DNA from 2 places in the Metabacillus sp. B2-18 genome. Region 1 is predicted to be linked to the other one. Evidence: predicted binding sites of a transcription regulator. Region 1 holds the regulator's gene; the other holds the start of a gene.

Region 1 (7,614 bases):
GGAATAATAATCATTAGAAATCTATATACAATAAAAAATTCTAAACCATAACTTTCAGGTTCATTATGAATTTATTTGTATAAATATAGAGTCATATAAAAATAGCATTAAACCAGTAATCTTCAATCGAAAAAAGCTATAAAAAACAATATTGGAAACGATTTCAAAAACACCCTCTAAATGTTAGAATACAAACTATAAGAGGGAGTGATTAGGATGTGTGATAACAAATTATTTTTAGAACAGCTAAAATACCTTGTTGAAAATAACTTGTCACTTAACGAATCTGTCATTAATCAATTGGTGGAAAAATACGATAAAAATCCATTTTTAATAGTTCAACTATATCAAATAATTAAAAATAACGAAGCAATTTTACCATTCTTCCAAGATATTGAATCTGCAATTTATGATTATATTATTAACGAAGAAATGACTAACGAAAAAACCTATTATGGAGCAACGTTATATGTTGCAGACATGTTTGATACAACTCAAACTTACATAAAATGTAAAGTTAGTCGATCAAGAGAAGAACTTCAGGAAATCAGCTAAAATTAAAAAAGGCAACTCCATTAAAGTTGCCTTTTTCTATATTTATCCTGAGATTGTTTCATTGTTTGTTGATGGTTTGAAACTTCGGTTTGGCAAACGCCACTTATATGTATAAGACAGAACTCTAAGTAATACAATTAATCCAAAAAGAATATAAAGTTCGAAGGGCTCGTTAACAAGCTTAAAGCCAATTAAAAATCCTGCAATAATTGCCCAAAAGGCATAAATTTCTGCACGAAGTACTAGTGGCTTACGTCCTGCAAGGATGTCCCGGACAATTCCTCCACCACTACCTGTTAATACTGCTGCAACGATTACTGCACTAATAGGGTGATTCATGTTAACCGCATATAAAGCACCTTGTATGGCAAATGCGGAAAGACCGATTGCGTCAGTAAAATTCCCCCATTTTTCCCAATGTTGTAATAATCGATTAGGAAATAAAAAAACAATCGTCATAGCAAAAAGGGCTACCTGAAAAAGCACTCCTTGTTCCCATAAGGCACTGACTGGGACACCAATAAGTAAATTTCGAATTGCACCACCGCCAAATGCCGTGACAATACCTAAAATATATACTCCTAATATATCATACTCTTCTTCCATTGCTACAATTGCGCCGCTAATCGCAAAAGCAATTGTTCCAATAATACTTAAAACGTCCCAAGTCAAAATAATTCCCCCAGTTGTATTAATTCAGCCGAAATAATTGTATATGTAACCTCCATAAAGGTCAATTCTATTTTTTAGTATGCTGCTGCTTGCATGCAGGTGGAAAAGAATATTATAGGTCCAAAACTGTTTATACTAGGTCTATAACAGAAATAATTAGAGAATTACAGTAATGTTTGATATGATTAAAGTGCTAAAAATAGCGTAAGGGAAGGGTTTTTTATTGAATAATACATTGGATGTACTAAAAGAAAAGGTAATATTAGTTGGTTGTCAGCTTCAAACAATACTTGACGAACATTTCCATTACTCAATGGAGGAGTTAGCTTCATTAACGAAAACAGCTAATGGTGAAGTACTTAGCCAAATGACACAGAAAAGGGAGAGGCCACATCCCGCTACATACATAGGTAAAGGAAAAGTAGATGAATTATTGAGTTTAGTTGAGGAATTTAGTCCAGATATTGTTGTTTTTAATGATGAATTATCACCAAGTCAATTAAGAAATTTATCATCAATAGTAGATGTGCGAATTATAGATCGTACTCAACTGATTTTAGATATATTTGCTCAACGTGCTAAATCAAAAGAAGGTAAGCTTCAGGTAGAGCTTGCACAACTACAATACCTGCTCCCGAGATTAACTGGACAAGGTATTGCTTTATCACGTCAAGGGGGAGGTATTGGTACAAGAGGGCCAGGGGAGACTCAATTAGAGACAGATCGTCGTCACATTCGAAATCGTATTAATGAAATAAAACAGCAGTTATCAACTGTAGTTAGACACAGAAGCAGATATCGTGAACGTCGTAAGAAAAACCAAGCATTTCAAATTGCTTTGGTAGGATATACAAATGCAGGGAAATCAACGATATTTAATCGATTAACAACAGCAGGTACTTTTGAAGAAGATTTATTATTTGCAACATTAGATCCTATGACAAGAAAAGTATTGTTACCATCAACATATCAAGCTCTTATCACAGATACTGTAGGTTTTATTCAAGATTTACCGACAACTCTTGTAGCAGCGTTTCGATCCACACTTGAAGAAGTAAAAGAAGCGGATCTTATTCTTCACGTTGTTGACAGCTCAAATGAAGACTACGCAAATCATGAAAAGACTGTATATAAGCTTCTTGAACAATTGGATGTAACTGATATACCAATTTTGACCGTTTATAATAAAAAAGATCAGACTCCGGAATCATTCGTACCATCCCCGACGGAGGATTATTTAACAATTTCTGCTTTTTCTGAAGAAGATTTAAAAATGTTGATGAATAAGGTGGAGAAAATTGCAAAAAAAGAAATGAAACATTATTCCATCCACCTACCAGCAAATGAAGGTAGATTAATTTCGCAATTGAAAACTGAATCTCTTATTGAACACTTAGAATTTATCGAAGAGAAAGAAATGTATGAAATCGAAGGGTTTGTTCTCCCGACACATGCTATAAATGGACAGCTAGATAGGTATAACGGAGAGGGTAATAAACATGTTTAAGTTATTAAAAAATGGGGCAGCTATTGCCCCAATTGTTGAAAATGCTGAACAAAAAATATCTAAGATTCATGACCAAATTGATTTTATCAGTGAGGTAAACCAATTTAAGGTGCTAAAAAGCTTTCAGAAGCATCGAATTAGTGACTCACACTTTATTCCATCAACAGGTTATGGATATGATGATATTGGCAGAGACACCTTAGAAGAAGTGTATGCAGATGTGTTTGGGGGGGAGGCTGGCTTAGTAAGATCACAAATTATCTCTGGAACGCATGCTATTTCAATCGCTCTTTTCGGAGTTTTAAGACCAGGTGATGAACTTCTATATATAACAGGAAAACCATATGATACACTCGAAGAGATAGTAGGTATCAGAGGTAGCGGTATTGGTTCACTTAAAGAATTTAATATAGATTACAATACTGTGGACCTTAACGGAGATGGTACTGTAAGTTTTGAAGCTGTAAAAAACGCCATTTCACCTAAAACAAAAATGATTGGTATTCAACGATCTAAAGGGTATGCAACAAGGCCTTCATTTACAATATCAGATATTAAAGAAATGATAAATTTTGTTAAATCTATTAAAGAAGATATTGTCATTTTCGTTGATAACTGCTATGGTGAATTTGTGGAAGAATTGGAGCCATGTCATATTGGAGCTGACCTAATTGCAGGGTCATTAATTAAAAATCCAGGCGGTGGACTTGCAAAAACAGGAGGCTATTTAGTCGGCAAAAAAGAACTTATAGAGGCGTGTTCGTACAGAATGACTTCACCTGGTATTGGAGCAGAGGCTGGTGCTTCACTATACAGCCTTCAGGAAATGTATCAAGGGTTCTTTTTGGCACCGCATGTTGTGGGCCAAGCGTTAAAAGGTGCAGTATTTACTTCAGCTTTTTTGGAAGAAATTGGTTTGAAAACAAGTCCTAAGTGGAACAGTATAAGAACTGATTTGATTCAATCTGTACAATTTGACGACCCAAACCTGATGGTTGCTTTTTGCCAAGCAATTCAGTACGCCTCACCAATAAATTCCCATGTTACACCATATCCTAACTATATGCCTGGATATGAAGATGATGTCATTATGGCAGCAGGTACTTTTGTTCAAGGAGCTAGCATTGAACTTACCGCAGATGGGCCACTAAGAGAGCCGTACGTTGCATACGTTCAAGGTGGCCTAACATACACGCATGTAAAAATAGCTGTTTGTAGTGCTGTTGATTCTCTAATTGAGCAAAAGTTAATTTCAATAGATAGATAATTACCATATAGAAAGTAATTATCCTATGTTATGTAACCTTACACATGATTGACACATAATATTACATAAGTTATAATGAGATTAGTTAATTAAAAGGAGCGAATAACATGAGTGATAACATACGACGCTCAATGCCCCTATTTCCTATCGGAATTGTTATGCAGCTCACAGATCTGTCTGCAAGACAAATTCGTTATTATGAAGAGAATGAACTTATTTTTCCAGCTCGAACTGAAAGCAATAGAAGATTGTTTTCGTTTAATGATGTTGACAAGTTATTGGAGATTCGTAATTTAATTGAACAAGGTGTCAACTTGGCTGGAATTAAAGAGATTTTCTCGCGTAACAGTACACATAATGAAGAGAAAGAAGAGCAACATAAAACTGTTGAAAAACCTGATTTGAGTGATGCTGAATTACGTAAGCTCTTAAAATCTGAGCTTATGCAGGCAGGACGCTTTAATCGTCCAACATTAAGGCAAGGGGACATGACAAGGTTCTTTCATTGATTTGGTTAGTATTAAATTGAATATAAAACTTTTTTGAAATAGGAGAGGAGATTTTCAAGTGGCTAAATATTCAAGAGAAGATATTGTAAGTTTAGTAAAAGAAAACAATGTAAAATATATCCGTCTACAATTCACAGATATTTTGGGAACTATTAAAAACGTAGAGATTCCTGTAAGCCAATTAGATAAAGCTCTTGATAATAAAATGATGTTCGATGGATCTTCAATTGAAGGTTTCGTTCGAATCGAAGAGTCTGATATGTACTTATATCCTGATATTGATACATTCGTTATCTTCCCTTGGACAGCAGAAAAAGGAAAAGTTGCACGATTCATCTGTGATATTTATAATCCAGATGGCACTCCATTTGCTGGTGATCCACGTAATAACCTACGACGTCTTCTTTCTGAGATGGAAGAACTAGGGTTTACAGATTTCAATTTAGGGCCTGAGCCAGAATTCTTCTTATTTAAATTAGACGAAAAAGGCGAACCAACATTAGAATTAAATGATAATGGTGGATATTTCGACTTAGCACCAACTGACTTAGGTGAAAACTGCCGCCGTGATATCGTTCTAGAACTTGAAGAAATGGGATTTGAAATCGAGGCATCTCACCATGAGGTAGCTCCTGGTCAGCATGAAATTGATTTTAAATATGCTTCTGCAATTAAAGCATGTGACGATATTCAAACATTTAAATTAGTTGTTAAAACAATTGCACGCAAGCATGGATTACATGCTACATTTATGCCAAAACCATTGTTTGGTGTAAACGGATCTGGTATGCACTGTAACTTATCATTATTTAGTAATGGTGAGAATGCATTCTTAGATACAAACGCTGAACTGCAATTAAGTGATACTGCTAGACAATTTATTGCTGGTGTAATCAAACATGCCCCTGCATTTACAGCAGTAACAAACCCAACTGTAAACTCTTATAAACGACTTGTACCAGGTTATGAGGCGCCATGTTATGTGGCTTGGTCTGCACAAAACAGAAGTCCTTTAATTCGTATCCCTGCTTCACGTGGGTTAAGTACACGTGTAGAAGTACGCAGTGTTGACCCTGCAGCAAATCCGTACCTAGCTATGAGTGTTCTTTTAGCTGCTGGTCTTGATGGTATTAAAAATAAGCTTCAAGCTCCAAAACCTATTGATCGTAACATTTATGTTATGTCAAAGGAAGAGCGTGTTGAAAATGGTATCGTAGACCTACCAGCAACACTAGCTCAAGCTCTAGACTTGTTAAAAGCTGATAGCACAATGAAGCATGCTTTAGGTGAACATTTATTTGAGCACTTTATTGAAGCAAAAGAAATAGAGTGGGATATGTTCAGAACTCAAGTACACCCATGGGAAAGAGAACAATACATGTCAATGTATTAATAGAAAAAAACTTAACACAAATTTGTGTTAAGTTTTTTTATTTACAAATAAAAAGCTTGCCTGATTAGGCAAGCTTAATGAACCGTGCGGTAAACTCCAATTACTTTTCCTAGTATACTCACATTTCGAAGAATTATAGGTTCCATTGTTGAATTTTCTGGCTGTAAGCGAATGTAGTCTTTTTCTTTGAAAAATCTTTTACAAGTTGCCTCATCATCCTCTGTCATAGCCACAACAATATCACCATTGTTAGCCGTTTGCTGTTGTCGGACAATTACTAAATCACCGTCTAATATTCCAGCTTCTATCATACTTTCACCCATAATTTCTAGCATAAAAACATGTTCATCTTCTGAAATATATCGATCTGGGAGCGGAAAGTACTCTTCCACATTTTCAATAGCTGTAATTGGAAGACCTGCTGTTACTTTTCCGATTACTGGAACATTAATAACATTGCTCTTTGGAATATGAAGAGTCTCTTCTTCCTCTAAAATTTCAATAGCTCTTGGTTTCGTAGGATCTCTTCTAATTAATCCTTTTGACTCTAATCTAGCTAAATGGCCGTGTACTGTTGAGCTTGAAGCTAAACCCACAGCTTCTCCAATTTCACGTACTGAAGGTGGATACCCCTTTTTTTGGACCTCATCTTTAATAAAAGTTAATATATCTTGTTGCCTTTTTGATAGTTTCGTCATCCTCTGTGACACCTCGGATCCTCTAATTTATGTTTATTATAGCATCATTTACCTTTATATACAAACATAAGTTCGAGAAAAACGCTTGACTGGAACATTCGTTCGTATTATACTAATTTCAACAAATACGAACAAATATTCCTATGAGGTGTGTAATATGAAAAAAGAATCTTTTACATATGTAGTATCATTTTTTCTAGTCCTTTTTGCAATTACACTAGCAATAACGTATACTGGTGAACCAGAAAGTTTGGATAAGTATCATCAAGTAGAGATTCAAGAGGGTGACAGCCTTTGGTCAATTGCTGATGAGTTTAATGTAAAAAGCCAGATTTCAAAACAAGAGTTTGTAAAGTGGGTACAGGATAAAAACGGCATTCACTCCAATGTTATTAAGCCAGGTGAATTTGTTTTTGTACCTGTTGAAAAGGATGAAATCTATCAAATTGAACAAATTGCTAGTAAGTAGAGGATGATCTAATAATGAAGGCAGTTGTTTATTGTAGAGTAAGTACAGAGAAGGATAGTCAAGACTCATCAATTGATAGGCAAAAAGAGGAGCTATTAAGGTTGGCTTCGCTACATAATATTGAAGTTATAAAGATAATAGAGGAAAGACATAGTGGATATGACATAGACCGTGATGGAATTATTGAAGCTCTATCAATATTAAAAGAAAAGAAGGCATCTATATTATTAGTTCAAGATGATACAAGATTGGGACGGGGTCACGCAAAAATAGCCCTTTTGCATGAAATAAGAAAAATGAAAGCTGAGATTTTCACTCTTAATGAACGTGGAGAGCCTGAACTGTCCGAAACAGATGAAATGGTACTGAGTATTCTTGCAACTATTGAAGAATTCCAACGGAAGCTTGTTAATTACAAAATTAGAAGAGGCATGAACCGGGCAATAGAGAATGGTTACAATCCTCTTAAAAATTTAAAAAACATCGATAAGGGAGGGGGCCGTGAGAAGATTGATTTACCAATCGAAGAGATTCTTAAGTTAAG
Region 2 (7,614 bases), 140 kb from region 1:
TATTTGTTCTCGTGTTTGGTCTAGGAGTGGCTGGGGTAGCATATGCAACGGTTATAGCTGAAATTAGTGCTATTTTTATCGGTCTATTCTTTATGATTCGTACAAAGTTGATTGACTTATCACTGATTCAATGGAGAATCTTAATTGAAAAAGCCCCTTTAGTGAAAATGCTGAAAGTAAATCGAGATTTTTTTCTTCGATCAATTTGCTTGTTAACAATGACGGTTACTTTTACAACAATAGGTGCAAGACTGGGAGAAACAGCACTAGCCGCTAATGCGATCTTATTACAAATTCATTATTTGATGGCCTATTTACTTGGAGGGTTTGCAAATGCTTCTAGTATTGTAGTCGGAAGATCCATTGGTAGTAAGCAGTTTCCTCTTTTTAAGCGAGCGTTATCACTATCTCTATTTTGGGGAACTCTATCAGCTTGTTTATTATCGTTAATTATGCTGCTGTTTGATGAGGGTATCTTCAATTTTTTTACAACGATAGAAGAAGTAAAGAATGCAGTTGTTGATTTAGGAATTTGGATGGTTATTTATCCAATCGCTGGTTTTTGGGCACTTCAATTGGAAGGGATCTTCGCAGGAGCGACAGATGCTAAATCGGTTCGAAACTCAATCTTTTTTGCGTTGCTTGCGTTTGTCATTGTAATCATCATATATGGTAAAGGTATTTCTCCACACGAACTATGGCTGTCATTTACTGTGTTTACTTTGGGTCGAACGGTATTTTTATCAATGTATGTTAGGAAGATTGAGAGAAGTAACTTTTAGGTAGGATGTTCAAGTAGAGAGCATTTTATTTGTAAATATAATGTGTATTGTCCTTCATAGATTGTCTGTTGAAGGACTTTTTCCTATTTGATTTAATAAGTTTGATTCTTCAGTGTTTTTAAACTAATAGGTGTAGCCACTTTTTCTCTCATCTTTATATCTCTAATAGCTTTTATAAGCAATTAATCCCATTGAAAATATTACCAAAATATGACACAATTTGATAGATTTCCTGATAAACTAGTAATAATTGTAATTTTAGATAATAATCGTTAATTCTATTAAAATTAGGTGAGGGTAATATGAGAAATTTGTTTTGGATTTTTTCGGCATTATTAATTATTTATGGACTAGCATCATTATGGACAAATAGAATAAACATTGGAATTGTGTTTATTCTATTTCTTGGAATGATCTGTTTAGTAGTAAGTATTTATTTCAAGAAGTTAAAACAATATGTTCAAAGAAGAAAAAAGATTAAAAGAACAATTATTATTGTTTTATCCATTGGACTACTTACTGCAGCAAGTTTAGAAGCATTGCTATTAAGCGGGATGATTGAAAAGGAGCCTCAAACCGTTGATTATATTCTCGTTTTTGGTGCTGGAGTAAAAAATGGTTCCCCAACCCCTGTGTTAAAAAACCGTTTGCAAAAAGCAATTGAAATACATGGTAAATATCCAGAATCAAACATAATCGTGTCAGGTGGACTTGATACTGGTGAGCAATACACGGAAGCTTTTGTTATGAAGGAATACCTTATTATTAATGGTATACCAGAGCAAGTAATAATAATGGAGGATAAAGCAACAAGTACAAAAGAAAATGCTGATTTCAGTCAAAAGCTAATGTCAGGGAAATCACAGGAAGTAATGGTTGTAACTAGTAATTATCATTTATTTCGTGCAAGTTATTATGCAAATAAAGCCGGACTTACTCCTTATCGTGCGGGAGCCCCTATACCACTAAGTATTGTTCCACTTACACATTTAAGAGAAATGATGGGGATAGGGAAAATGTTGGTGGAAGATGTCCTTGATTAGCTGGAAGCAAACTTTATAAGTGAAACTTATTGATTTATATCGATAGATAAGGTCTTATCTACATGAAAATGAATAAATCTTTGGAAAAAGGACGTATTACATGAGGATATAGTTAATAATGTTCGGTGCATTTAAGCATTACTAGAAGAAGGCTATTCGTTTACAACTGTTAATGAGGAGCTGAAATAAGAAAATGAAGGAGGAGTGAATACTAGACAAAGTGTTTCACTCCTTTTTTATTTATAACTATCGTGTCGTAGATTTGTATTTATTATCTCCCGGTAGAGTTTTAATGGTGTTCCATGCACCTATCGCATCTTTTCGAGGTTTTCCTTTATTGGTCGGATCTTGATAGAAATCTCTTATGAATTGATTATATTCAAATTGTGGCGAGATCTCTTTAGTGAATGAAGGATCTTTTTTTCGTTCTTCTTCTTCGTACCAAGCATTAACAACATCTTGAAACGTTTTTCCAGCATTGTTTTTAAAAAAGTTTTGTATGTAAGTAGAAAAATGAAATTGTTTGCCGATTTCTTTTATAAAAAACTCTCTGATATCTTGGCTGCATCTGTGATTTGGAATAATGACCGTATCTAAAGAGAGAGAATCATATTGTTTTGCTTGTGATGCTTTTTTCTTTGGAGCTTTAGTTATGACGCCCATTGATAGAAACATAATAATTCTTTCCGTTAGTTCTAATTTTGGTCCATATGATGGTATACCAAGTTCTTTACAAAAAGTAGCAAGCTCTTCTTTTAGCCAATAATAATTTTTAAAATCCTCTATGTTCATTTCTTTACATAACTTTGGTCTCATTATTTATTAAACTCCTTTAAAATTTGAAGATGATTTCGAACGTTTGTTCCATTATATAGAAAATTATGGAATCGGACAAGGGGGAATAGTAATAAAAAGTTATTTTTCATGCTATACCACTTTCCATAAGTTATAATAAAATAATAATAAAGGGGGATCTAATGAATACAAATAGAGAAAAATGGTCATCAAAATTTGGTTTTATCATGTCCTCAGCAGGGGCAGCGATAGGACTTGGGGCAATATGGAAATTCCCCTATGTAGCAGGTACGAGTGGTGGTGGAGCATTTTTACTACTCTTTATTCTGTTTACTGTTCTTATAGGTCTACCTATGCTGATATCAGAATTTATTATTGGACGTGGGGCTCAAAGTGAAGCTGTATCTGCTTATAAAAAACTAGCACCAAACAGTATATGGACAATTACTGGACCATTAGGAGTGATCGGCTGCTTTCTATTGCTTTCTTTTTACGCAGTTGTTGGAGGCTGGGTGCTGATTTATTCGATAATGGCAATTGGTGGTCGTGTGATTGAACCTAGTGTAAGTTATCCAGAGTTATTTGGTACCATTACAGGATCACCACTTATTACACTACTAGGTTTAGCTGTATTTTTACTTATAAACATGATTGTCATATCAGTAGGAATAAAAAATGGGATTGAAAAAGCAAGTAAGTATATGATGCCAATATTGTTTCTTCTATTTTTAATTTTGGTTGTTAGAGCGTTAACATTGGAAGGAGCAATGGAAGGAGTACGATTTTTCCTACAGCCTGACTTTTCAAAAATCACCGCTGAATCTGTTCTTTATGCACTTGGACAATCCTTCTTTGCATTAGCAGTTGGTTTTTCATGTATGGTTACATATAGTTCCTATTTAGAGAAAAATGTGAGCATTCCATCCTCAGCAAGTACTGTTGTTGTCATGAATATTCTAGTATCAATACTTGCAGGTCTTGCCATTTTCCCAGTTGTTTTTGCGTTTGGATTAGAACCAGCTGAAGGTCCGGGGTTGCTATTTATGGTGCTGCCTGCTGTATTTTCGCAAATGCCTTTGGGTGAGTTGTTTCTAGCTATATTTCTTTTGCTTTTCTTATTTGCAACCTTAACATCATCGTTTAGTTTATTAGAGATTATCGTTTCAGCATTCACTGAAAATAAAAGGTCTACACGTAAAAGAACAGCATGGGTATCTGGGGTTGTTGTGTTTTTTGCGGGAATTCCTGCAGCATTATCGTTTAGTAAACTTCAGAACTTTCATGTTTTCGGAAAAACAATATTTGATGCTACTGATTTCTTGGTTAGTAATATTATGTTACCGTTAGGCTGCTTGCTTATTGCTCTTTTTATCTCTATTAGAATGAATAAACAGCTAATAGAAGAAGAGTTCAGTATAGGTCATTCACTACCATCTTCGTTTTTAAAAGTATGGAGATTTCTTATGAAATGGGTAGTGCCAATTACCATTGTTGTTGTATTTTTAAGTACACTAGGTATTATTTAATTATAAACATGCTTAAAGAACGATGTCTGTATACAACATCGTTCTTTTTATATTTATTAAAAGTAATTTTTTATTGATAAACGATAAATATATATCTATAATTAATAATAGTTAGGTTATTAAACTACATAAAAAGGTGGAGATAAAACTTGTCTGTTTTATTAATACTTGGTGTTATGGCAATCCTATTCATCCTGTTTTTCAAGGAATCAATAATAATTCTTTTCGAAAAAAATCAAAAAAAAATGGATTTTCTTAAACGTACAAATTGGTTTCGTAATCCTTGGTTATCTGGACTTTTCTTATTTTTTATAAATGCCTTCCTCTTTTTCATAACAGGAGTTATTCTGTATACTTTAACGTTTTTTATGATTCCATTTGTTCATTTATTTGTGATGGTATTTGCAGTGATTGTAAGTGTTTTTGTATGGTGCATGATTAATTATACTTGGGAAGGCACAAAGCTTAGACGATTGAAAATGGGGGCGGTTGGTAGTAGTTTCTATCTGATTTTAACGATTGTTTTTTTATATTTCTTCATTACATTAAAGCCCGATTACCCTGGTGAAGATACATTTATGAGGGCGGTAGGAATCATTATGGCCATGATTGTTACTTCTGTTGCCTTTTTAACATGTTTTATTATGACTGGTTTTTCTAAAAGAGAAATGTAAATGTTAAAGAGCAAATAACTTATAAATAAAAAAGGAGCTGCTCAATTTGCGGCTCCTATTTCTATAAAAGTAGCAATCTATAAGTTTACTTTTTTAGCACCTAAATAACGAGGCTTCCAATACGTGTTATTCATATCAGAAATTGTTACACCTGTAGATGAGCCTGCATGGATAAATTTATTATCACCCATATAAATACCCGCATGTGTTGGACCTGGTGCAGTTGTTGTAAAGAAAACAAGGTCTCCTTTTTGTGGAGAAGAAACGGTTGTTGTTGCTTCCCATATTGTTGCCACCGTGCGTGGTATTTTTATTCCTTGTGTGTTATAAACATAACTTAAATAACCAGAACAATCAAATCCTGTAGGAGTGCTTCCACCCCAAACATATGGAACTCCTATATATTTTTTTGCCTCAGTAATTAGTGCTTCTGCATTTAATGTAATAGGTACAGTAGTTGTTGCTCCCGTTAATTTTAGAACTTGCCCTACATAAATTGAATCACTCGTTAAATTATTATACGTTTTTAACTGTGAAACACTTAAATTAGTTTTTGTAGAAATTTTCCATAGTGTATCACCAGATTGTACGGTATATGTTGTAGCAGTCGTTTCCATTGTAGGTGGTGGGGTAACTGCAGCTTGACCTTGTACTTTTAATACTTGTCCAACATAAATAAGGTCAGATGTTAAGTTATTTAACGTTTTCAAGTTTGTCACAGTCGTATTGAAGTTTTTTGAGATTAAAGAAAGGGAATCACCGGATTTTACAGTGTAAGTTGTTGCTACTTCAACTGGTGTTTCATGTGTATGTGGAGCAATTAATGATAATTCTTGTCCAACATAAATGGTAGAGGTCGTTAAGTTGTTGTATTGCATAATTTCCTGAACAGATAAGCTGTTATTATAAGATATTTTCCATAAAGAGTCCCCAGATTGAACTTTATATGTTACTTCATGGGCTGAAGTTTGTTTTGTAAATCCAATTGAAATGATCCCAAGAGTTGCAATCGTAAAAAGAAATTGTTTTTTCAAACACGACACGCTCCTTAGTGTTAGAATTCTGTTTCTGCGAAAGTCTGAATTCATCATAACGTGTTGATGAAAGATTTGATTATACCCCTAAAAATTTGGAGTAACTAGAGATATTATCCAATTCATCTTATAAATGTAAGCGTTTAACACATTTCTCGACAAAAAAGAAGGATTTTTCATAACTAATAAGAAATTACATAGTATAAAAATCGAATCGAATAAAGGTGATATTGATGAAAATATCAAAATTTGTAACACCCGAAATTATTTTCGGTAAAAACTCGATTAAACAAGCGGGTGAGGCATGTTTACGCCTTGGTGCAAAAAAGGTATTAATTGTGAGTGATCAAGGAGTTGCGGCAGCTGGCTGGCTAGAAAAAGTTGTTAATCTTTGTAAAGAATCTTGTCTTCCTTTTGCCATATATACAGATATTACGATTGATCCTAAGGATACAGAAGTGATTAACGGATCCCGACTTTATATAGAAAACGAATGTGATGCCATTATTGGTGTTGGTGGAGGAAGCGCATTAGATGTGGCAAAGGCTATTGCCATTGTGGCAACAAATGGAGGAGAAATTAAGGATTATGAAGGAATTGATAAAATCGTCCATCCTTTGCCGCCTATGATCATGATTATGACTACAGCGGGATCTGGGTCGGAAGTTTCTCAGTTTTCTGTCATAGTGGATTCAACTCGAAAAAAGAAAATGACAATTATTTCGAAATCACTTGTACCAGACATTGCCATTATAGATCCGCTTACTTTAATGACAAAAGATAGCAGTTTAACGGCTGCAACTGGTATGGATGTTTTAACTCATGCTATTGAGGCTTATGTGAGTATCGCAGCCACACCATTAACAGATGTACAAGCGAAGAATGCATTATCCCTTGTGGCGACTTATCTAAGACCTTCTGTTGCATCAAAAACAAATGAAGAGGCAAAGGAAGCAATGGCGATGGCTAGCTTACAAGCAGGACTTGCTTTTTCTAATGCGATTTTAGGAGCGGCACACGCTATTTCTCATGCAATTGGTGGAAGGTTTCCGTTACCTCATGGTGAAATAAATGCAATACTTTTACCATATGTGATGGATTTTAATTTTATTGCTGCACCAAAACGGTTTACAGATATGGCAGGGTGCATAGGAATTGATACAAGAGCGTTTACCCAAAAAGAAGCTGGAAATGCAGCAATCCAATATGTAAGAGAGTTATCGGCTGATATCGGAATTCCAAAGCAATTAAGAGAGGTTGGAATTTCACAAGATATGATTACATCTATCTGTCAAACTGCATTAGAAGATGCATGTATGATAACAAATCCTCGTGATATGAATCTTGAACAAATGAAGCAGTTATTACATCAGGTTTTGTAAGGAGGAAATTCTTTTGCTTGAAGATAAAAACGAGATGATTGCCCTGTTAACAGGTGTTGAATCTTCCAAGAAAAGCTATTATACAGAACTTAAGAAAACAGTCGATATGTTACAAAAGAAAAATATGCAACTTGAAATAATGAACGAAGTAATGAAGAGTATTAAAATTGATATGACACTAGAAGAGATTTTAAGTAATATGGTTGATAAATTAAAAAGTATTATTCAATTTGATCGATTAAGCTTTTTTCTTCTCCAAAATGTAAGCCTTACTTTAATTAACGTTTTTCCAGAAAACACTTCTACCATTGAACGTGGGATAGACTTACCTCGTGATAACTCTCTTTACTGGATGGCTTTAACTAAACGGCAAGTTAT

The links. Region 1 encodes LexA, which represses DNA repair genes until DNA is damaged. Its sites were predicted from a motif close to CGAACATATGTTCG; they were not measured.
Region 2: LPC09_RS11175 (DUF6434 domain-containing protein) is a predicted target of LexA. The motif match lies at 2,678-2,691, and genes of this name have one in related genera.

The regions. Positions count from the first base shown of each region.
Region 1 covers NZ_CP088245.1:2,070,427-2,078,040, forward strand. The annotation lists gene LPC09_RS10340 (hypothetical protein) at 217-555, shown strand; gene LPC09_RS10345 (trimeric intracellular cation channel family protein) at 598-1,227, opposite strand; gene hflX (GTPase HflX) at 1,451-2,734, shown strand; gene LPC09_RS10355 (methionine gamma-lyase family protein) at 2,727-4,001, shown strand; gene LPC09_RS10360 (MerR family transcriptional regulator) at 4,109-4,510, shown strand; gene glnA (type I glutamate--ammonia ligase) at 4,569-5,903, shown strand; gene lexA (transcriptional repressor LexA) at 5,978-6,601, opposite strand; gene yneA (cell division suppressor protein YneA) at 6,759-7,070, shown strand; gene LPC09_RS10380 (YneB family resolvase-like protein) at 7,085-7,614, shown strand, end outside.
Region 2 covers NZ_CP088245.1:2,213,960-2,221,573, forward strand. The annotation lists gene LPC09_RS11165 (MATE family efflux transporter) at 1-782, shown strand, start outside; gene LPC09_RS11170 (YdcF family protein) at 1,085-1,825, shown strand; gene LPC09_RS11175 (DUF6434 domain-containing protein) at 2,072-2,641, opposite strand; gene LPC09_RS11180 (sodium-dependent transporter) at 2,803-4,146, shown strand; gene LPC09_RS11185 (hypothetical protein) at 4,296-4,820, shown strand; gene LPC09_RS11190 (C40 family peptidase) at 4,898-5,854, opposite strand; gene LPC09_RS11195 (iron-containing alcohol dehydrogenase) at 6,088-7,236, shown strand; gene LPC09_RS11200 (sensor histidine kinase) at 7,250-7,614, shown strand, end outside.